DNA from 3 places in the Mesorhizobium sp. M8A.F.Ca.ET.181.01.1.1 genome. Region 1 is predicted to be linked to each of the others. Evidence: predicted binding sites of a transcription regulator. Region 1 holds the regulator's gene; each other region holds the start of a gene.
The links. Region 1 encodes LexA, which represses DNA repair genes until DNA is damaged. Its sites were predicted from a motif close to TGTTCNNNNTGTGTTCNG; they were not measured.
Positions count from the first base shown of each region.

Region 2: a site for LexA is predicted at 2,383-2,400, ahead of EN824_RS17945 (PA0069 family radical SAM protein). Genes of this name have one in related genera too.
Region 3: a site for LexA is predicted at 4,641-4,658, ahead of EN824_RS03655 (UvrD-helicase domain-containing protein). Genes of this name have one in related genera too.

Region 1 covers NZ_SRTV01000001.1:1,364,887-1,372,611, reverse strand. The annotation lists gene EN824_RS06710 (ABC transporter permease) at 1-291, opposite strand, end outside; gene EN824_RS06705 (ABC transporter ATP-binding protein) at 297-1,076, opposite strand; gene EN824_RS06700 (ABC transporter substrate-binding protein) at 1,137-2,123, opposite strand; gene EN824_RS06695 (GntR family transcriptional regulator) at 2,277-2,990, shown strand; gene lexA (transcriptional repressor LexA) at 3,461-4,204, shown strand; gene EN824_RS06685 (ComEC/Rec2 family competence protein) at 4,198-6,654, opposite strand; gene gltX (glutamate--tRNA ligase) at 6,758-7,725, shown strand, end outside.
Region 2 covers NZ_SRTV01000004.1:447,989-455,713, forward strand. The annotation lists gene EN824_RS17935 (F0F1 ATP synthase subunit B) at 1-14, shown strand, start outside; gene EN824_RS17940 (ribonuclease HII) at 304-999, opposite strand; gene EN824_RS17945 (PA0069 family radical SAM protein) at 1,154-2,308, opposite strand; gene EN824_RS17950 (glycosyltransferase) at 2,459-2,971, shown strand; partial or broken gene EN824_RS17955 (hypothetical protein) at 3,121-4,091, shown strand; gene EN824_RS17960 (hypothetical protein) at 4,099-4,539, opposite strand; gene moaB (molybdenum cofactor biosynthesis protein B) at 4,678-5,232, opposite strand; gene EN824_RS17970 (4-(cytidine 5'-diphospho)-2-C-methyl-D-erythritol kinase) at 5,234-6,121, opposite strand; gene EN824_RS17975 (hypothetical protein) at 6,148-6,333, opposite strand; gene EN824_RS17980 (S49 family peptidase) at 6,417-7,280, opposite strand; gene EN824_RS17985 (methyltransferase) at 7,359-7,725, opposite strand, start outside.
Region 3 covers NZ_SRTV01000001.1:741,010-748,734, forward strand. The annotation lists gene EN824_RS03640 (trimethylamine methyltransferase family protein) at 1-722, shown strand, start outside; gene EN824_RS03645 (DUF4239 domain-containing protein) at 812-1,567, shown strand; gene EN824_RS03650 (hypothetical protein) at 1,623-1,937, shown strand; gene EN824_RS03655 (UvrD-helicase domain-containing protein) at 1,976-4,600, opposite strand; gene EN824_RS03660 (glucose/quinate/shikimate family membrane-bound PQQ-dependent dehydrogenase) at 4,860-7,175, shown strand; gene EN824_RS03670 (hypothetical protein) at 7,455-7,725, opposite strand, start outside.

The sequences.
Region 1 (7,725 bases):
AAGCGTGTGGATGCGGAAGCGCAGATGGATGAAGGCGGTGCAGCAGCCCGCCGCGAAGCCGGCAACGAGGGCGGCGGCGATGCCGACCAACGGCGATGCGCCGGCGGCAAGGAGGACGCCGCAGATGCAGCCGCCCAGCGGAAAGGCGCCCTCGCTGGTGAGATCGGGAAAATTCAGCATGCGAAACGGAATCATGATCCCGAGCACGACAAAGGCCAGGATCAGGCTTTGCGCCAGCGTGACCGGCATGATCGCGACGAAGCTGGCGAGAACGTCCTGAATGAAGCCCATGATGATCAGCTCGCCAGCAACATGCGGTCGGTCTTGACTGAGAAATGGCCGATCAGATCGATAACCGTGATCCTCGCCTTCTCTTCGCCTGTGACCTCCAGGAGGACGCGGCCGGCGTCGAGCATGATCACCCGGTTGCCGTAGTCGACGGCATGCTGCATGTTGTGGGTCACCATCAAAGTCGTCAGCTTCAGCGCGCTGACGGCGCGCACCGTTGCCTGCATGACGATCTCGGCCGTGCGCGGGTCGAGCGCCGCGGTATGCTCGTCGAGCAGCAGCAAGTCGGGCGATCCGCCGACCGCCATGATCAGCGACAGGGACTGCCGCTGCCCACCCGAAAGCAGGTCGACGCGGGTGTCCATGCGGTTTTCAAGGCCGAGGCCCAGTATCGACAGGCGTTCCTTGTAGGACGCGAGCCGGGTGGCGTTCAGCCCCTGGCGCAAGGTGCGCTTGCTGCTGCGCAAATCAGCCAGCAGCATGTTTTCCGCGACCGTCATGCTGGCGGCGGTGCCGCGCATCGGATCCTGGAAGACGCGGGCCAGCTTCGCGGCGCGCTTGTGCACCGGCATATCAGTCACATCGGCGCCATTGATCAGGATCTGGCCGGAATCGAGGATCAGAGCGCCGGAAATGGCGTTGAGCATGCTGCTCTTGCCCGCCCCGTTGGAGCCGATGACGATGCCGAACTCGCCAGTCGCCAATGACAGGCTGAGGCCGTCCAGCGCGATCTTCTCGTCGGCCTGGCCCCTGTAGAATACTTTGCGCGCGGATCGGATCTCGAGCATCGTTCCTCCCTGACATGAAAAGTGACGGCGCCCGCGCCGTCACCTTCATGCAGCCTGATGTCAGTCGACGATGCAGCCGCAATCTGCCATCGAGGCCGGTATCTCGATGCCGAACGCGGCCATCGCCTTGCGGGAAATCGTTGCCATGTGATCCTTGTAGGCCGGGCGCGACGGCGCGATCGTCTTGGGATCCTTGCCCTTGAGTATCTCTGCGGCGATGTCGCCGGCGTTGATGCCAACCTGCGTGTAATTGACCGCGAAGCTCGCCGGCACAGTGCCGTTGCGGACCGCGCTGTCATCGGAGTTGACGACCGGGATACCGGCCTGGCGGGCGGCGGCGGAGACAGCGGCGATCGCCGGCTGGATCAGGTTCGAGGCCGGGCCGTAGATGACGTCGGCCTTGCCGGCGAGCGAAGCGATACGTTGCTGGATGTCATTGACGTTGTCGATGCCGACCTCCACCACCTCGAAGCCAGCGGCGGGCGCCGCCGCCTTGATCTTTTCGACCAAGGCAACGTCATTGGCCTCGCCCGGATTGTAAGGCACGCCGAAGCGCTTGGCGTTCGGCAGCAGCTTCTTGGTGAAGGCCATCACCGCGGCGACGTCCTGCAGATCGCTGGCGCCGGTCATGCCTTCGTCACCTGAATCCCACGACGGCACCAGCTTGGCCGCCACTGGATCGGTGACCGCGGCAAAGACGATTGGAATGCCGGAACCGGCGAGCGCCTTCTTGGCGATCTGCGAGACCGGCGTGGTGATGGTGTAGATCAGCTTGGGCTGCTCCGCCTGCAGCTTGGCGATCATCTGCGGCACCAGCGATGCATCGAAATTGGTATGGCTTTCCGTATAGACGACGTCCTTGCCCTCGACGAAGCCATTGTCCGTCAGCGCCTTCTTGAAGCCGGCTATGGCGGCATTGAGCTGGGGGTGCTCGCCGAAATTGGCAATGCCGATGCGTATCTGGTCGGCGGCGGCACTGCCGGCGCTCACCATCAACGCGCTAGCCATGAACAAACCCGACAACCAAGCGGATTTCGACTTCAACATCATTTCCTCCCAGATTTGATCAGCGCCGCTTGCAGCGCGGCTACTGCAAACGATCATGGTCAGTCCGCCGGCTTGTGTCAAACATTATATATAATTCTTGCCATGCCCCTACATCATATATAATTTTCCCTGCCAGACGACGGATGGACCGCGATGCAGGATCAAACGAGCTCCACAAAGACGGAGGCAGCCTATCAGCTGTTGCGGCGCGATATCCTGACCACGCGCCTCATGCCCGGCGCCCCGCTCAAACTGAGTGCACTGCGCGGCACCTATGGAGTCGGCTGGACGCCATTGCGCGAAGCCTTGTCGCGGCTCGAGGCCGAACGCCTGGTCACCGCCATCAGCAATCGCGGTTTTACCGTGGCTCGGGTGTCGCGGGCCGAACTGGAGGACCTGGCGCGCGCCAGGATGGTGGTCGAGATCCCCCTGTTCCTCGAATCGATGGAGAAAGGCGGCAAGGAATGGGAAGATGCCGTGGTCACCGCCCACTACCGGCTCTCCCGTTGCAAAACCGCGGTCGACGATCCCTCGGATGCGGCGGTCGACAAATGGGACGAGAATCACGAGGCTTTCCATGCGGCGCTGCTGAGCGCCGCCACATGCGATTGGCTGTTGCGTTTCCGCTCGACGATCTCGGATCAATTGCGCCGGCATCATCGCTTTCTTGGTCTGGCGCCGACATTGCGGGCCGCGGCCGGCCTCAAGGATGGCTACGAAGAGGCGATGGAGGCGCTGCGCGAAGCGATTGCGATCGAACACCATACCGCGATCATGGAAGCGGCACTCGATCGTGACGTCGAGCGGGCCAAGGCGCTTATGGTGGCCCATATCGGCTACACCCTGCACGTCTATGTCCACAGCTAAGACAGCGGCCCGACCAAATACGCCGCCCGCGCCGGCAGCTTGAAAGCTGGTTCGGGATGACTCCGGCGCTTCCGCGACACCTATTCGCACGCGTTGGTCGGAGTGGGGCCGGACGCCTGGGTCCATCGCTGCCCCGAAGCTGCCAGTCGTTGGCGTTTTGGTTTCGTTTCGTTCCGCGAATAACGGACCGATAAATTATACAATCCGCCCGGGGAAAGCCTTCCGAACGGCTGACGCCAAACTCGGGAGCGGATGGGCCACAGGCCATTAACCATAACGATTTCAATGGGCCTGCCGATGGCGGAAAAGGTCGGCTTCTGCCCGCCGTAGCGGACAAAAAACATCCGCAGCCTTAACAAATTCATTAAACTTTAAACGGTTGCGGAACACAACTGGAACAGATAGTGTTTGTTCTGGGTTTGTTTTTTCGATTCTGGTTCAGACCTTCGTTCAATGCCTTGGGGGCCGCCATGCTGACACGCAAGCAACATGAACTGCTGATGTTCATCCACGAACGGCTCAAGGAAAGCGGGATACCGCCCTCCTTCGACGAGATGAAGGAAGCGCTCGATCTTGCCTCCAAATCCGGGATTCATCGCCTGATCACGGCGCTGGAGGAACGCGGCTTCATTCGCCGGCTACCCAATCGGGCGCGCGCGCTGGAGGTGCTGCGGCTGCCGGATTCGATCGCGCCCGGCCTGAACGCGGCAAAGAAATTTTCGCCCAGCGTCATCCAGGGCAGCCTTGGTCAAAACAATCTTGGCCGCCAGCTCAAGCCGGCGACGGCGCCTTCGCGTCTGCCCGCGGCCGGCAATGACGACGATGTGGTTTCAGCCGTGTCCATCCCGGTCATGGGCCGTATCGCCGCCGGTGTGCCGATCGATGCCATCCAGCATCAGACGCATTCGATCTCGGTGCCGCCGGATATGATCATGGGCGGCGAGCACTATGCGCTGGAGGTCAAGGGTGACTCGATGATCGAGGCTGGTATCTTCGACGGCGACACGGTCATCATCCGCAATGCGAACACGGCAAGTCCGGGCGAAATCATCGTGGCGCTGGTCGACGAGGAGGAAGCGACGCTGAAGCGGTTCCGCCGTAAAGGCGCCTCGATCGCGCTCGAAGCCGCCAATCCAGCCTACGAAACGCGTATTTTCGGGCCGGACAGAGTCAAGGTACAAGGCAAGCTGGTCGGGCTGATCAGGCGCTACTGAGCCGGTTTGCCATCGGACTTGTCTGGCTTTTTATAGGGCGGCAGCCCCCTCGCCTCGCGTGAGAATTTTCGCTGCTCGTGCCAGGGCCGGTATGGTCCGTCGACAGCGAATTCGATCACAGCCGGGGTTGTGGCCGACTGGGGATCGAAGAAGACGGCAGCACTTCCCTTGCGGGCGAGCTGCCGTTTCGTGACGACGACAACCAGCGGATTGTGGCAGGCGTCATAGGCGGTCGCGTCATTGACGACGATCAGGTCGGCGAAGGCGCAGGCTTTCCAGGTGTTCTTGCGATCCTCGACATAGGCGACGATCGCGCCGGAAGGGTGCCTGGCAAGGCAAAGGCCTTCGCGGCAATAGAACGGCGATCCCTGCGGCAGGTCGGTGGGAGCGGCAATATCGAATTGCCCGTCCGCCTTGTCGAACATTTCCGGTTTGACGATTGTTTCGGAGACCAGAGCGCGTTTCCAGTTGTCGGCCGCGAATTCGTTCGGACGTTCCCGGTTGACGGCCAGTTCGCCATTGCCGATCGGCAGTGCGACCAGCCGTGCGTCTTCCGAGATCAGCACGTCGGGCGTGCGTATGTCCGACACAGTCAACAGACCGGCAAGTGCGAATGGCAGTGCCGCGAGCCGCAGCCAGGTCGTCGCCATCGTCGCGATGACCAGCGCGACGGCCACCAGCAGCACGGATTGCTGCGAGATCAGACCTACCCCATCGATTGGCGAGCGCTCCGATATCCATGACGATACGGCGATCATCGCTGTCAGGCCTTTGCCCATCACGTAGAGAAACGGGCCGTCGGCGCCGAAGGGCATCGCCAGCGAACTGAGGACCGCAAAAGGCATGACGACCACCGACACGATCGGCATGACGGCCAGATTGGCGAACAGGCTGAGCGGCGATACGCGCTGGAAATGCCAGATGGCAAACAGCGCCGTCGCGCTGCCGGCAATGATGGAGGTCATGGCCAATCCACCTGTCGCCAGCAGGAATTTTCGCGTCAGGAACCCGGGTAGTGACCGCTTTGGCGACGGTGGCCTCGTCTTACCAGCGCGGTGGTCCGCCCAGCCGGCATAGGCGCCAACAAGGGCCGCGGTTGCCGCGAACGACATCTGGAAGCTCGGGCCGACGACCTCGTGCGGGGAAACCAGGATAACGGCGATCGCCGAGATGGCCAGGTTGCGCATGGTGAGCGCCGCGCGATCGAACAAGACGGCAATCAGCATCACCGCCAGCATGATGAAGCTGCGTTCGGCCGCAACGACGACACCGGAAATGACGAGATAGGCGGCGATCGAGAAAAGTGCGGCGGCGGCCGCATATTTCTTCACCGGCCGGCGCGCGGAAAAGTCTGGAAACAGCGCGAAGGCACCGCGCAACAGACCCATGATGGTGCCGGCGACCAGCGCCATATGCAGTCCCGAAATGGAAATGATGTGATAGATGCCGGTACGCCGCATCGCTTCGTTGATTTCATCGGGAATGCCGGCGCGCACGCCGACGATCAGCGCCGCCGCGATCTCGCCTTCGGCGCCGCCGATGCTGCCCCTGATGTGGTCGGCGATGGCTTCGCGGGCGTTTTCGATGCTTGAAAAAAGACGGGCTGGCAGCGACATCTCACCATCGTCGGTAGCGACAACCGTTGGATTGCCGAGAAAGAAGCCGCTGCCGCCGATGCCTGCGAAATAGCTGTCGAAGGAGAAGTCGTAGCTGTCCGGCCGCACCGGACCGGTCGGCGGCAGCAGTTTGGCGTAGCCTGTGATAAGCGAGCCAGCGGTCATTTCCGGCGGTATCTTGCGTGCCGAAAGCCGGACCCTTTCCGGCGCATAGCGCAATTTCGGCCGGGCGGTCGAAATCACGTCCATGGTCAACCGGATACGGCCGCTCTCCATCTCCTCGAGCGAGACCACGCGGCCGGTCAATTGAGTCGAGATTTCCGAACCCAGCATCCGGGTTCCTGCTCGCCATGTTTCGACCTTCGCCGCGAGCAGGCCCAGCGCGCACAACAGCACTGCCATGAAACACAGATGGGTTTTCGGCCAGGAACGCGAGACGAATGCACAGGTCGCCGCCAGCACCATGACCGCGACAGGCTTTGCAAAATCGGGCTCGGTCGCCAGCGAAAAGTAGCCGATCGCCCCAACCGCCAGGCAGACCGGCACCAGCAGGAAGGCGATGCCCCGGTCAAGTTCCAGCTCCGCCGCCTTGGCCAAGCCGTGGCGCAGGCGAAGCAAGGATATCCGGCCGATTTGCCGGCGCGCGCGCACGATCCTGCGTGCGGCAGGAGACGGAGTTGGCGCCGGCAAGCCCGCTTGCAACGGCTGGGTTGCGGGCGCAGCCACGAGCGGCGATGGCAGCGGGATCGCCGGAGGCGTCGCAAACAAGGACCGTTCGCTGACGCCGACAATGGCGCCCTCGCCCCGATCCGAGCCCCGGCCTCGTCCAGTCATCGGGTCTGCCCCTTGCGCCCTCGACACCCTATGCTACATGAACGCGCGAAGCGCGAAAGTCCGCGCCCTCCGCACCCAGCTTCAGACGTTTTCCGAGAGTTCCATGTCCGACAAGGTCATCACCCGTTTTGCCCCCTCGCCGACCGGCTATCTGCACATCGGCGGCGCGCGCACGGCACTGTTCAACTGGCTCTATGCCAAGCATACCGGCGGTACGATGCTGCTGCGCATCGAGGACACCGATCGGGAGCGTTCGACCGATGCGGCCACATCAGCCATTCTCGACGGCCTGACCTGGCTCGGCCTGTCATGGGACGGCGATGCGGTTTCCCAATTCGAGCGGGCGCCGCGCCATCGTGAGGTGGCCGAGGAACTGGTGCGGCTGGGCAAGGCCTATTACAGCTACGAGACTTCAGCCGAGCTCGAGGCGATGCGCGAGGCAGCACGCGCCAAGGGCCTGCCGCCACGCTATAACGGCCACTGGCGTGAGCGCGATCCGTCGGAGGCACCCGCCGGCGTCAGGGGCGCCATCCGCATCAAGGCACCGACCGAGGGCGAGACGGTGGTGCAGGATCGGGTCCAGGGCGAGGTGCGCTTCCCCAACAAGGATCTCGACGACTTCATCATCCTGCGCTCGGACGGCAACCCGACCTATATGCACGCCGTCGTCGTCGACGACCACGACATGGGCGTCACCCACATCATCCGTGGCGATGATCACCTGACCAACGCCGCCCGCCAGACCGTGATCTACAACGCCATGGGCTGGGACGTGCCTTCGATGTCGCATATCCCGCTGATCCATGGCGCCGACGGCGCCAAACTGTCGAAGCGCCACGGCGCGCTTGGTGTCGAGGCCTATCGCGCCATGGGCTATCTGCCGGAGGCCCTGCTCAATTACTTGGCGCGTCTCGGCTGGAGCCATGGCGACGACGAGATCATGTCGATCAAGGACATGATCTCGTGGTTCGACATCGGCGACGTCAACAAGGGCGCGGCGCGCTTCGATTTCGCTAAGCTCGAGGCGTTGAACGGCGTCCATATGCGCCGCATGGCCGATTCCGAATTGTT
Region 2 (7,725 bases), on a different contig from region 1:
CGAAGCTGAACTGAGCTGACAACATCAAGCAAATCAAAAGCCGCCCGGGGAACCTGGCGGCTTTTTTGTTGTGCGGTGTGTTGACGCCGCCAATCTCCCCCCTCGTGGGGGAGATGCCCGGCAGGGCAGAGGGGGGCGCGAAGGATCGCCGGCGTTCGATTCTTTATCCGTCGCACCGGCTGAGAAGTATCGGGCGAATCTGATCGCAATGAACTGACAGGTCGGCGGGACAGCGCCCCTCTGTCCTGCCGGACATTTCCCCCACGAGGGGGAGATCGGCTGTAGTTCGGCGCCGCTTTCGCCTCACTCCAGCCCGGCCAAGCTCTCTTCCTCAACCACCTCGACACCCCCAAGCCTGAACGGCGCAAACGAGGTGCGGTGCAGCCGCGCTACCGGCCCGTGCGCCTCGATCGCCGTGCGATGCCGGGCCGTGGCGTAACCCATATGGACTTCGAAGCCGTAACGATCGTGATGATTGCCGCAGCCACACATCATGCGGTCGCGCATGACCTTGGCGACGATCGAGGCGGCGGCGATCGACTGCGAGCGCTGGTCGCCCTTGATCAGCGCGCGCCCTTCGCAGGGCAGTCCCGGGGGCACGTCGCGCCCGTCGGCGAGCGCGAGTTTTGCCTGAACCGGCAGCCCGACCAGCGCGCGGCGCATCGCTTCGAGGCTCGCCTTGAGGATGTTGCTGCCATCGATACCCTCCGCGCTGATCGACGCCATCGAGACGCCGAGCGCGGAACCGAGGATGCGCAGGAACAGCGCTTCGCGCTGCAAGTGGCTAAGCCGCTTTGAATCGTCGAGTCCTTCGGGAATGTTGGCGGGGTCGAGCACCACTGCTGCCGCGACGACCGGACCCGCCAGCGGGCCACGACCGGCTTCGTCCATCCCCGCGACCGGCCATAACCCATCGGCCATCGCCTTCGTCTCGAAGGAGAAATCGGGTTTCTCGACGATTTCGAAGAGAAGCGGAGAATCAGAACGCGCGCGAGCCATGTTGCGGCGAGGTTCGCATCGGCTCCGATTCTCCGCAAGTCCCTCCGGGTCGGGTGGGGCGCCGGACCGGGAGGGCACCGTCTGCTGGCCGGGGCAGGCCGGACGGGATTCTTGGCCGCGGCGGTCATGAACAGCCCGCGGCGATTTTCAATTTTCAGAGCAGCATCAACTGCTCCTGGTCCTTGCCGGCGGCGACGAACTGGTCAGTCCGCAGCGTGCGTCGCTCCGCATTGAGGCCGAGCCGCTTGGCGGTGATTTCGAAGCGCCGGCCGATCTGCCAGGCATAGGGACCGGCGCCCTTCATGCGCTTGCCCCATTCCGAATCGTAGTCCTTGCCGTCGCGCATCGAACGGATCAACGACATGACGTGGCGATAGCGGTCGGGATAGTGACGCAGCAGCCAGTCCTTGAAGATCGGGCTGACCTCCAGCGGCAGGCGCAGCACCACATAGCCAGCTTCGCGCGCTCCGGCATGGTGTGCCGAGTCGAGGATGCGTTCCATCTCCTGGTCGGTCAGGCCCGGAATGATCGGCGCCACCATCACCGAAGCAGGGATACCGGCATCCGAAAGCTGCCTGATCGCTTCCAGCCGCTTGGTCGGCGTCGAGGCGCGGGGTTCCATCGTCCTGGCCAGCATGCGGTCGAGCGTCGTCACCGACAGCGCCACCTTGGCGAGCCCGCGCTCGGCCATGCGCGACAGAATGTCGATGTCGCGCACCACCAGGGCCGATTTGGTGACGATGCCGACCGGATGACCGCGTGCCTCCAGCACTTCGAGGATTTCGCGCATGATCCGGTACTGCTTCTCGATCGGCTGGTAGGGATCGGTGTTGGTGCCGATGGCGATGGTGCGGGGCTGGTAGCCGTCCTTCGACAACTCCTTGTCGAGCAGGCGTGCCGCGTCCGGCTTGGCGAACAGCTTGGATTCGAAATCCAGGCCCGGCGACAGGCCCATGAACGAGTGTGTCGGCCGCGCGAAGCAATAGACGCAGCCGTGCTCGCAGCCGCGATAGGGATTGATCGACCGGTCGAAGGAGATGTCCGGCGATTCGTTGCGCGTGATGATGGAGCGCGGCTTCTCCACCTGCACCTCGGTCTTGAACGGGGGCAGTTCCTCCAGCGAACTCCAGCCGTCGTCGAAGACATGTCGGCTCACGGGTTCGAACCGGCCGGACGGATTGATGCCTGCCGACCGGCCACGGTTGCGGTCCGGACGGACCCGCATGCCGCTCTGCTCGATCATCGCGTTGGCCATTTCGGCTCGTCCTGCTCCGAAGGCTGCAATGTCGGCGCGCATGATCGGTTCCATCTTCGCCCGCTCCCAGGGACTGTCCATGTTCTGTCGAATCGCTCTGCTCATGAAATTATTCCTATTTTGTTGATGAGAACAAAGCAAGAACTTTTTGTGGTGCGGCGCAAAAACTGGCGTCGGTCGGCGCTTTCCGCTATTCGGCTCATGATGCTCAGTGTTCTCATCGAAACGCATAATGACGAGGAGGGTCTCGCCCGCACGCTGGCGACGCTGATCGGCGGCGCGGTCGAGGGCGTGGTGCGCGATGTCGTCGTCTGCGACACCGGCTCCACCGACCACACGCATCGCGTGGCCGAGCATGCTGGCTGCCACTATGTGGGGAGCGGCGGCATCGCCGCCGGCATTCGCCAGGCCAAGGGTGATTGGCTGCTGTTTCTCGAACCGGGTGCGAGGCTGGTGGAGGGCTGGATCGACGCGGTTGTCGCCCATACCGCCAGGCAGACAATGGCCGCCCGGTTCTCGCGGGCGCGGGGCAGCCGTCCGCCGTTCCTGGCCCGGGTCTTTTCGGCAAACCGTGCGCTCGCCGACGGCCTGGTGATCAGCAAGCGGCAGGCGGCATCTCTGTCCAAGAATGCCGGCAGCGCCGAGGCGTTGGCGCGCGGTCTGGCGACAAAGAAGCTCGACGCCGAGATCTGGGCGGCGCCGCCGAGGCAGAGGTGATTTTTTGCGGCTGCTCTGTCCATTGTGCGTTGCACAAAAACTGACGCGCGGGTAACTTTCCGACAAGGCGGGTGAATTGGGTTTGGGTCATGCCGGAACGGCAGGCTCCGACATTGCGTCGGCGCTGCATCATACCCTTGAGGATCCCCATGAACCTTTCGACCACTGACAAGTCCGGCACTGCCAGTCTCGAGGCCATTGCACGCAATGGCAGCCTGCTGCGCCGCATCGCCGTGGGCATCCCGACCTATCTGAAGGACCTGCGCGAAAACCCTGCCTGGCTGCCGATGTTCGTTCTGGCGCGTACCATCCCCGGCCGCCGGATGCATTGGCTGGGCGCGAAGCGCACTCGTCCGGCTGACAATGTCCGGGATACGATGTTCAGGGGCGTTCAGCGCGAGGCCGTCGTCGACGCGTTGCGGTCGGACGGGTTGTTCTCAGGGCTGATCCTGCCGCCTGATATCCACGAGGAGATTGCCAGCTTCGCCCGGCGCACGCCCTGCTACGGCAATTTCGACCGCCGGAATTCGTGCCCGGCGAACATGCCGAAGCCGAAAAGCGCCTTGGCCGCTCATTGCTGAGCGGCCATTATTTCGAACGCATCCTCGACTGCCCGGCGGCACTCGCCATACAGCGCGACCCGCTGCTTCTCGACATCGCCGCGCACTATCTCGGCGGCCAGGCGAAACTGATCACGACACGCGTCTGGTGGAGTTTTCCTACCGGCGAGGCGTCCGACGCCGACAAGAACCTTGCCTCGCTCGGCAAGTATCATTTCGATCTCGATGACTGGCGGATGTTGAAATTCTTTTTCTACCTCAAGCCCGTCGACGCCGAGACCGGTCCGCATGTCTATGTCAGGGGAAGCCACAGGCGCCGCGCCATAAGGCATCAGCTCACCCTTCTCGTCGGCCATCCCGCCAAGGATGTGCTGGACGTGTATGGCGAGCAGAGCCCGGTGACCCTGACCGGAGAGGCTGGCCTCGGCTTCGTCGAAGACCCCTTCGGTTTCCACATGGGCACGGTGCCGGCACGCACGCCACGGCTGATGATGGAAGTTGGCTTCGGCGTCTCCAAGCCGTCGCGCCGTCGTTTCCATGGCGAGCCGGTCATCCGCTGAAGGCAGGTCAGGCGAAGCTCATCTCGACCGGCATCCAGCGAAGGCGACGCCTGGCTTGCCGCTCAGCTCTGTTTTCCCAGTCGAAGTCGACCAGGACCGATTCTCCGGTGAACGCCCTGTGATCGTCCAGGGCGTTGACGATCAGGATGGCCCTGGCCTCGTCATTTTCCCCGGCGATCGCGGCGGCATAGACGCCGCATTCTCGGCAAATCAGATAGTCGGCGGTCTCCAGTCCGAACCGGTATTTGCGCAATCGCCTTGCGTCCTTGACCGAGATGATCAGCCTGCCGTCAGGATCGGCGACGGCGCGCGCGCCATGCTTTGTGCAGAACGAGCATTGGCAGGCGCGGACTTCGATTTGCGATGGATCCAGCTCGGTCGAAAATCGCAGGCGTATATTGCCGCAATGGCACCCACCAGTGTGCATGGTTCCAGTTTGCACGGCCATATCTGCCTTCTCGTGAACGGTAGGGATCGCCCACGAAGATACTGTCTCCGGCATCCGGTTTGGAATGGCCGTTCGAAGGCGCCCTGCGCTGTTCTGCCTGGCGAACACGGCGTGAAGTCAGCACTTTGCCTAGGCTTTTTAAGGGGCTGATTTGCCGCGCCGCAGATGTTCGTCCAGGCGCGGCAAGATCTCGACGAAGTTGCAAGGCATGTGCCGGTAGTCGAGCTGTGCCTCGATGATGCCGTCCCAGGCGTCCTTGCAGGCACCGGGCGAGCCCGGCAGCACGAAGACGAAGGTGGCGTTGACGACGCCGCCGGTCGCCCGGCTCTGGATCGTCGAGGTGCCGATTTTGTCGTAGGAGATGCGGTGGAACACTTCCGAAAAGCCGTCCATGCGCTTTTCGAAAATCGGCTCCAGCGCCTCGGGCGTCACATCGCGGCCAGTGAAGCCGGTTCCGCCGGTGGTGATCACGACGTCGATGGCCTTGTCCCGCGACCACGCCAGGACGGTGTCGCGGATCTTTTCGCGGTCGTCGGTGACGATGTCGCGGCCGGCCAGGATGTGGCCGGCCGCGGTGATGCGATCGGCCAGCGTCTGGCCGGACTTGTCCTCGGCGAGGCTGCGTGTGTCAGAAACCGTCAGCACCGCGATGCGCACCGGAATGAAGGCACGGCTCTCGTCAATCCTGGCCATCTCACTCAGCCTCCGACGCCATGCTACGCGTTGCCGCGACGAACCAATCGGGCTGGCGGCCGCGGATCTCGGCCGCCGCGCGCTTGGCGACATTGCCGGTCTCGAACAGGCCGAAGCACGTCGCGCCCGATCCGGACATTCGTGAAAAACCCGATCCAGCCTTATCAAGCCATGAAAGCGCCCTGCCTATGGCGGGCTGCATCGCAAGGGCTGGCTGCTCGAGATCGTTGCGGGTCTCCTCCAGCCAGTTGCGCAGGCTGTGAAACTCGATGCTGCGCGGCAGCGGCGGCAGTGGCTCATTGTCGCGACGGGACAGTGAAGCGAAGATTTCCGCTGTCGAGACGGGCGTTCCCGGATTGACCAGCACCAGACCCAGCGCCGAAAAATCCGGCACCATCGACAGCTCCTCACCGATGCCGCGCGCCACCAGCGGCTTTGCCGCCAGGCACATCGGCACGTCGGCGCCTAGCGAAAGACCGATCCGCGCCAGCTCGGTGCTGTCGATGTCCAGGCCCCAGCTCTCCGCCAGCCCGCGCAGCACGGCCGCCGCGTCGCTCGACCCTCCGCCCACGCCGGACGCGACCGGAAGGTTCTTTTCGAGCCTGATGGTCACGGGCGGCGTGCTCCGAATGCCGGCGGCCTGCCGCAACGCATCGCGTGCCTTCAGCACCAGATTGCCGCCATCGAGCGGGACGTCCGCCGCATAGCGGCCGGACACGCTGAAATCGTCGGCTTCAGCCGGCGCGATCTCGATCCTGTCGCCAAAGCGCGTGAACACAGCCAGGCTTTCGATGAGATGGTAACCGTCGGGGCGCCTGCCGGTGACGTGCAAAGCAAGATTTATCTTGGCGGGTGCCGCCCAGGTCCGGACACGCGGACCGGATTCCACAGTCTCTATTGCGAGTGAAATGAGGGTCAGTCCTTGGCCAGCCGGTATTCGCCGGTCTTCGGATCCTTGACCAGCGTTCCCATCGCGCCGTTGGCCGCCTGTTTTTCGGTCCGCCGCACCTTGGCCGTCACGCGCTCGGCCTCGCGCAGGAAGGTGCGGTAGCCGAAATAGGCGGCGACGCCGACGACGGCGAAGAAAATGAGCTGCGGCATGTCAAAACTCCTACCACGCTGGGCCGGTAAGGGCGGCCGGTCGGGTCTTTCGGGCAACCATGCTAGACGCTTTCATGGCTTTTTCAAAGCCCGAAGCGCGCCCACAATGCGCGCTCTTCCGCCGCATCGATGACGCCGCTGGCGGCAGCCGCGGCGATATCGGGCGCTGAAAAGCCCTTGTTCGAGCCGAACAGGCCGAAGCGGCCGAGGAAACCGCGCGGCGCCGAGACCAGCCTGAGCTGGGTCTTCGGCCCGAAGCGGGTCTTCAGCACCGTGCGCATGTCGCCGAGTGCATCCACGAGGCCGAGTTCCAGGCCTCGCTTGCCGGTCCAGAACAGCCCGGTGAACAGATCCGGATCGTCCTTGAGCTTCGTGCCGCGCCGCTCCTTGACCAGATCGATGAAAGTCTCGTGCACTTCGAGCTGCAGCGCTTTCAGCCGCTCGACGTCTTCCTTCTTCTCCGGCTTGAACGGGTCGAGCACCGCCTTGTTCTGGCCGGCGGTGTGGACGCGCCGCTCGATGCCGATCTTCTTCATCAGCTCCGGAAAACCGAACGAGGCCGACACCACGCCGATCGAGCCTACGATGGACGATGGGTCGGCGAAGATCTCGTCGCCGGCGACAGCGATCATGTAGCCGCCGGAGGCCGCGACATCCTCGACGAAGACCAGCACTTTTTTATTCTTCTCGACCGCAAGGTCATGAATGCGCTTGAAGATCAGTCGCGACTGCACCGGCGAGCCGCCGGGGGAGTTGATCGAGATCGCGACCGCCGGCGCGTCGAAGGAAAACGCTTTTTCGATCAGTCCGGCGGTGGAAGCAAGCGACAGGCTCGGCCGGAACTGGCCGCCGCCGGCCATGATGGTGCCGTGCAGCCGGATGACCGGAACGGTGACGACGGTGGAGCGCCAGGACTTCGGCAGCAGGCGGTTGAAAAGACGTTTCACGATGACGTGGTCTCCGGCGGTGGTTGCAGGCATGTAGGGATTTCCCGGCCAACGGCAATGTGCAGGGCCGCGAACAGCTCAATCTCCGAACAGCGAGGCGAGCCCGTTGGTGATCATTTCGCTGCGCTCGTCGGGGCCGTTGCCCGATCGCGCGTGAAGCATCAGGGGCGGACGGATGGCGAGCTTTCCCCGTGCCCCAAGTGCTGCCCGCACGACAATGCGGATTGCCGCTGCGTCCGGGCGAGGGTGCACGGCGAGCATCTCGGCTTCGCCGAAGCGGCCTGAAATCGCGTCGAGAATGGAGCCGAGCTGTTCGGGCCGGGCGATGACGGCAAGTCCGCCGCGCGGCCTGACAACCGCCGCCGCGCTGCGGATCCAGTTTTCGAACAGCCCGTCCTCCATGACATGGGCTTCCTTTCTTAGCTGCTCGGGAGTGGCGCGGTCC
Region 3 (7,725 bases), 620 kb from region 1:
TGGCCGGCGCCCTGACGCTGCAGCATGCCGAAGCGCTGGCCGGGCTGACGCTGGCGCAGATCGTGCGGCCGGGCGCGCCGGTGGTCTACGGTTCCTTCTCCTCCAATGTCGACATGAAATCGGGCGCGCCGGCCTTCGGCACGCCGGAGCACGTCAAGGCCACACTGGGCGCGGGCCAACTGGCGCGCTTCACCGGTCTGCCATGGCGCTCGGGCGGCGGCAGCGCGGCCAACATTTCGGACGCGCAGGCGGCGCACGAGACGCAGTTCGCGCTTTGGGGCTCGGTGCTGTCGGGCGCCACCGTCTGCATCCATGCCGCCGGCTGGCTGGAAGGGGGCTTGAGTGTTTCCCTGGAAAAGCTGGTTACCGATATCGAGGCGCTGCAGACGGTCGCCGAACTCTGCGCCGTGACGCCCGGCGACGACGACGCGATTGGCTTCGAGGCGATCGCCGAAGTGCAGCCGGGCGGCCACTTTTTCTCGGCTGGCCATACGATGGCGCGCTACCGCACCGCCTTCTACGAACCACTGGTGGCCGACTGGTCGAATTTCGGCAACTGGACGCAAAGCGGCTCGAAGACCGCCACCGAACGCGCCACCGGCATCTGGAAGCGCATCCTGGCCGATTTCGAGCCGCCCGCTTCGGCCGCCGCCACGTCAGGCGTGCTCGACGCGTTCATCGCCCGGCGCACCGAAGAAGGTGGAGCGGCACCGGTTTCCTGAAGGCCGGCAAACGCGCACCAAGAGGTCTGAAGCTGGCTCAATTCCAGCAGCCATTGGCAATCCGCGCGTCTCGTGCAGAAATGAGCGGCATGCGCGAAACTTTGATCGCAACGGTGATCTTCCTGTGCCTGGCGGGGGCAGCTTTCGCCGCCATGGCCGTGTGGCCCAGGATGCCGGTCAGGCATCGCGACGACGATACGAATGCCGTGGTCCGGCTCGCAGCCAACCTGTTCGGGGTGATGACCTCGCTGATGCTTGGGCTGATGATCAACTCGGCCAAGAACACCTTCGAATCGATCGATCACAATGTGCATGCCTATGCCACGGAACTGATCCTGCTCGACAGGACCTTGCGCCAGTACGGACCGCAAACCGAAACGGTGCGCCAGCCGCTGGTCGCCTATGTGCAGGGGGTGGTGGCCGATGCCATGCAGGGCGACGAGACGCCTGCCGCCGGCAATGAGCTGTCCGAACATCTGTTGACGGAGATCGGCACGCGGCTGAGCGCGCTGCCGCCGGCCGACGCGGCGCGCGCCTCCGTCTTGCAGGACGCCCGTCAGCGCCTGCAGAAAGTGCTGGAATTGCGCTGGGTGCTGATCGAGCAGTCGGAGGGCACGATCCCCTGGCCGCTGATCGTCATGCTGGTTACGTGGCTGGCGCTGATCTTCGCCAGTTTCGGGTTCAGGGCGCCGAGGAATGCGATCACTGCCGCGACCTTCATGGTCTCGGCCGCGCTGATTGCCGGGGCGATCTACCTGATCCTGGACATGGATGTGGCGTTCTCCGGCCCGATCCAGATTTCGTCGGCGCCGCTGGAGCGGGCCTTGGCGGAATTGCAGCGATGATGCGGAACCGGCGGCATTCCCCAGACATTCATGGGGATGGCCAATGGAGGACGACATGGGTTTCGACCAGTATCACGAACCGCCTGAAGAACTGTCGCAGCAAGTGCGCACCTTCGCCCGCATGATCGCCTCGCTGATCGAGGAGGCGGAAGCGATCGGCTGGTACGAACAGCGCATGTCGGTGGAGAAAAACCCGCAGGCCAAGGCGATCATGAAGAACGCGCAGAGCGAGGAGTTCAAGCATTTCGGCATGGACCTCGAATTCCTGCTGCGCCAGAAGGCGGACTGGCGCGCGGAACTGAAGGAAATCCTGTTTACGACAGGGGATATCGTGAAGGTCGGTGAGCGGGGCGAGAAGAAGGTGGATTGAGCGACGTCGCCGGCTTCTTGTCAAAGCCACGCCTCACCTCACACCGCCGCGACAAACCCGTCCAGCACGCGTTTCTGGCCGGCCTTGTCGAAGTCGATGGTCAGCTTGTTGCCTTCGATGGCCGCGATGTTGCCGTTGCCGAATTTCTGGTGGAAGACGCGGTCGCCGACGCTGAAGGCCGACGGCGTGTCGGAGACGGATTTGGCGACCAGTTCGCCGTCGATGGTGCGGCCCTTTACGCTGGTGCGGCCGGCGCCGTAGCCGGAGTCTGTTTCGCCATAGCCGATGCGTTCGATCTGATGGCCCGAGCGCGTGCCCCAGTTGCGATCGGTCGCCTCGGTGCGGTTGGCCTGCGCGCGCTGCCAGCCCGGTGTCGAATAGGTGTTGGAGAAGGCACCGGATTTTTCCGCGCCACCCGAATTGCCGCCGATATTGTCGAAGCGCGAGGCGCCATACGGGTTCTGTCTTCCTGCCCCTTGGCTGCCGCCACGGCCGGACGCGAACGAGCCGCCGCCATAGGGATTGCCGTAGCCGCCGTAGGAATTGCCGGCTTCGGCGACCTCGACATGGGCTTCCGGCAGTTCCTCGAGGAAGCGCGACGGAATGGTCGATTGCCAGAGGCCGTGGATGAGGCGGTTGGAGACGAACCAGATATGCAGGTTCTTCTTGGCCCGCGTCAGGCCGACATAGGCGAGGCGGCGCTCTTCTTCGAGCCCCGAACGGCCGCCTTCGTCCAGCGCGCGCTGATGGGGAAAGAGGCCTTCCTCCCAGCCGGGCAGGAAAACGGTCTCGAATTCGAGGCCCTTGGCCGAGTGCAGCGTCATGATGGAAACGGCATCGAGCCCGGCATTCTGCTCGGCATCCATGACCAGCGCGACATGTTCGAGGAAGGAGCGCAGCGACTCGTACTCCTCCATGGAGCGGATCAGTTCCTTCAGGTTCTCCAGCCGGCCGGGGGCTTCCGCCGAACGGTCGTTCTTCCACATGTCGGTGTAGCCGCTCTCTTCGAGAATGGTCTCGGCGAGCTCGGTGTGCGGCGTGGTTTCCAGCGCCTTCTGCCAGCGTTCGAAATTGGCCGCGACCTCGCGCAGCGCGGCGCGCGGTTTCGGCTTCAGCTCGTCGCTTTCGGCGAGCGTGCCCGCCGCCTCCAGCATTGGGATGCGCATGCCGCGCGCCGTGTCGTGGATCTGCCGGATGGTCGCTTCGCCCAGGCCGCGCTTGGGCACATTGACGATGCGCTCGAAGGCGAGGTCGTCGGTGCCGTTGGCGACGACGCGGAAGAAGGCCAGTGCGTCGCGGATTTCCATGCGCTCGTAAAAACGCGGGCCGCCGATGACGCGGTAGTTCAGGCCGAGCGTGATGAAGCGGTCCTCGAAGGCGCGCATCTGGAAGGATGCGCGGACGAGGATCGCCATGTCGTTCAAATTGTGCTTCTGGCGCTGGTAGGCCTCGATGGTCTCGCCGATGGCGCGGGCTTCCTCCTCCGAATCCCAGGCGGCGTGGACGTTGACCTTGCCATCCTCGGGATCGTTGCGGTCGGTGAACAGCGTCTTGCCGAAACGGCCCTCATTGTAAGCGATGAGATGGGAAGCGGCGCCCAATATGTGTGCGGTCGAGCGGTAGTTGCGTTCCAGCCGGATGATGGTGGCGCCGGGAAAATCCTTGTCGAAACGCAGGATGTTGTCGACCTCCGCGCCGCGCCAGCCATAGATCGACTGGTCGTCGTCGCCGACGCAGCAGATGTTAACGGTGGCCCTGTCGCGCGAGGCGCCCCCCTCTGTCCTGCCGGACATCTCCCCCTCAAGGGGGGAGATCGGCTTGCCTTCCGGTCGCTGCGCGAGCAGCCGCAGCCACATGTATTGGGCGGTGTTGGTGTCCTGGTACTCGTCGACCAGGATGTATTTGAAGCGCCGGTGATAGTCCTTCAGCACATCGGGATTGGCGCGGAAGATGCGGATCGGGTGGCAGAGCAGGTCGCCGAAATCGCAGGCGTTGAGCGTCTGCAGACGCTCCTGATAGGCCTTGTAAAGCTCGCGGCCCTTGCCGTTGGCGAAGCTGCGCGCATCGCCCTCGGCGATGTCGGCCGGACCCTGGCCCTTGTTCTTCCAGCCGTCGATCATCTGGGCGAACTGTTTTGCGGGCCAGCGCTTGTCGTCCAGGCCCTCGGCCTGGATCAGCTGCTTGATCAGCCGCACGACGTCGTCGGTGTCGAGGATGGTGAAGTCGGATCTCAGGCCGGCAAGCTCGGCATGGCGGCGCAGCAACTTCACGCCGATCGAGTGGAAGGTGCCGAGCCATGGCATGCCCTCGACATTGCCTTCGCCGATCAGGATGCCGATGCGCTGCTTCATCTCGCGCGCGGCCTTGTTGGTGAAGGTCACTGCCAGGATCTGCGAGGGGAATGCCCTGCCGGTGGCGAGGATGTGGGCGATGCGGGTGGTCAAGACGCGGGTCTTGCCGGTGCCGGCGCCGGCCAGCACCAGAACCGGGCCTTCGGTGGTCTCCACCGCCAGCCGCTGCTCGGGGTTCAGCCCCTTCAGATAGTCCGGCGCATTGTTCTGGCCGCCGCGGGCGGCCATGGCGCGCGCGGCAATGCCCGACGGGGCCGTGGGCCGCGCATTGGGTTCGTCGAAAAAGGGCATGTCTTCGGAAAAGCCGGACATCTCCCCCGAATGTAGTGATTCGGGAGGGAAAGACCAGAACTGTCTACGTTTTGTTCCGGTAAAGTGCTTGATACGGGCCACTCCAGCGATATGGCGGCCGGCGTTGTGAACAACCGCAGGGGGACAAGGTTGCCGCCGCGGACCCTTGACCTGCGCTTGACAGGCGCGGCGGTCGGGAGAAAGTTGCGTACGGGGCAGCACGCAATGCCGGGTTGCCCAAGGCCGCCTCCATGCGCGCAACAGTCGAAGGAGTATCATCTTGGCTGTCACCATCACCTCCCTCGTCCTCTTCCTCATCAGCCTGGCGCTTGGCGCCGGCGGCATCTGGTTGGCTTCGCTGGGCGGCAGTTGGTACTACATCATCGTCGCTCTCGCCTTCCTGGTCGCCGCCTGGCTGCTCTACCGACGCCGTTCCACGGCGCTCTGGCTCTACGCGGCGATCGTGCTCGGCACGCTTGCCTGGGCGGTCTGGGAAACCGGCTTCGACTGGTGGGAACTCGGCCCGCGCGGCGGCGTCATCGTGCTGGTGGCGCTGTGGCTGCTGACGCCGTGGGCGCGGCGGGGCCTTGCCGGTCCGGACGGCCGCGCGCCACTGATCCTGGCCGTGCTGGCATCGCTGGCGGTGGCCGGCTATTCGATGACCACGGACCCGAAGGACATCGGCGGCGCGCTCGACACCGACAAGGTGATCCCCAACGCCAATCTCGGCGGCGACGTGCCGGCGGGCGAATGGCACTATTACGGGCGCACGCAGTTCGGCCAGCGCTATTCGCCGCTCGACCAGATCACACCGGATAATGTCGCCAATCTGCAGCCGGCCTGGACCTACCGCACCGGTGACGTGAAGGGTCCGGACGATGTCGGCGAGACCACCTACCAGGTGACGCCGCTCAAAGTGGGCGACACGCTCTATATCTGCACGCCGCACAATTTCGCCATCGCGGTCGATGCGGCGACCGGCAAGGAGAAGTGGCGCTACGATCCCAAGATCAAGCTCGACAAGGACCGGCAGCACCAGACCTGCCGTGGCGTCTCCTATTATGCCGATGCCGCGGGCGCCGCCGGCCAGCCCTGCGCGACGCGCGTCTATCTGCCGACCTCGGATGCGCGGCTGATCGCGCTCGACGCCGCCAACGGGCAGGTTTGCCCAGCCTTTGCCGAGGGCGGCACGCTCAATCTGCTGACCAACATGCCGTATCCGAAGTCCGGTTATTACTACTCGACTTCGGCGCCGCTGATCGCGGGCGGCAAGATCATCGTCGGCGGCGCGGTCAACGACAATTATTCGACGCAGGAGCCGTCCGGCGTCATCCGCGCCTATGATGCGAGCACCGGCAAGCTGCTATGGAACTGGGATTCCGGCAATCCGGACCAGACGACGCCGCTGGCGGCCGGCCAGACCTACACCGCCAACTCGCCCAACATGTGGTCAACGCCGAGCGCCGACGAGAAGCTCGGCCTGCTCTATGTGCCGCTCGGCAACCAGACGCCGGACCAACTCGGCGCCGGGCGCAGCGCCAATGTCGAGAAATTCTCCTCCTCGATCACCGCGCTCGACCTCAATACCGGGCAATTGAAATGGGTGCGGCAGACCGTGCACCATGACCTCTGGGACATGGACGTGCCGGCGCAGCCGAGCCTGGTCGACATCACCAAGGCCGATGGTTCCGTCGTGCCCGCGCTGGTCGGGCCGACCAAGCAGGGCGACCTCTATGTGCTCGACCGGCGCACAGGCGAGCCGGTGATCGCGGTGAACGAAGTGCCGGCGCCGGGCGGCGCCATCGAAGGCGATCACACATCGCCGACGCAGCCGGTTTCCGATCTTACCTTCATGCCGAAGCCGCTGACCGGCGCCGACATGTGGGGGATCACCATGTTCGACCAGCTGGCGTGCCGGATCGAATTCCAGGGCCTGCGCTATGAAGGCCGCTACACGCCGCCTTCCGTCCAGGGCTCGCTGATCTATCCCGGCAATTTCGGCACCTTCAACTGGGGCGGGGTAGCGGTCGATCCGGTGCGGCAGGTGATGTTCGGCATGCCGACCTACCTGGCGTTCAAGTCGCAGCTCATTCCGCGCGATCAGGTGCCGCCGCCGGACGAGGGGCGCGGCAGCGAGCAGGGGCTGAACCGCAATGAGGGCGCGCCCTATGCGGTGGTGATGGGACCCTTCCTGTCGCCGCTCGGCATCCCCTGCCAGGCGCCGCCCTGGGGCTATGTCGCCGGCGTTGATCTGAGGACCGGACAGATCGCCTACAAGCACCGCAACGGCACCGTCTACGACATGACGCCGCTGCCGTTGCCGCTGAAGGTCGGGGTGCCCGGCATCGGCGGGCCGATGATCACGGCCGGCGGTGTCGCCTTCCTGGGCGCCGCCGTCGACGACTATCTGCGCGCCTATGACCTGACTTCAGGCAAGCAGCTCTGGCGGGCGCGGCTGCCCGCCGGAGGGCAATCGACGCCGATGACCTATACGGTCGCGGACGGGCGCCAGTTCGTGGTCATCGTTGCCGGCGGCCACGGCTCGGTCGGCACCAAGCCTGGCGATTATGTGATGGCTTACGCGCTGCCCAAGTAAGGGGCGGGGTCCAGTTTTCGCGACGCTAGCGCCGCCCCTCATCGCCCTGCCGGGCACTTCTCCCCGTATAGTGACGGGGAGAAGTGGCTGGACGCAACCGCGGCGCCTTCTTGCATCATTGGGGATTAGCGAAATCGGCGATGACAGCGCCCCTCTCCCCGTCACTATACGGGGAGAGGATGCCGGCAGGCAGGTGAGGGGCAGCGCCAGCCATGGTCAGCAAAGCGTCGCAATGCAGGACGTTTTTCTGCCTTCGACCGGGCGGCCGGCGTCGCCGTCTTAGCCGAGCCCCAGATGGCTCTTCAGGCTGGGCACCGAGCCGAGCACCTGGTTGGTCAAATCGGGGCCGGCGGCTGCCTCGGCCTGCTGGACCAGCGTCTCGCCTGCCTTCTGGATCTGCGCCATGTCGAGGCCGGATGCCTTGAGCGCGGCGAGGCCGTTGACCAGCGCGCCGGCTTTCTCGCCGAGAACGCCGCCAAGCGCGCCTTGCAGCGAGGACAGGAAGCCGCCGCCGCCGGCCGGGGCGGCCATGACGTCGTATTTCTGCGCC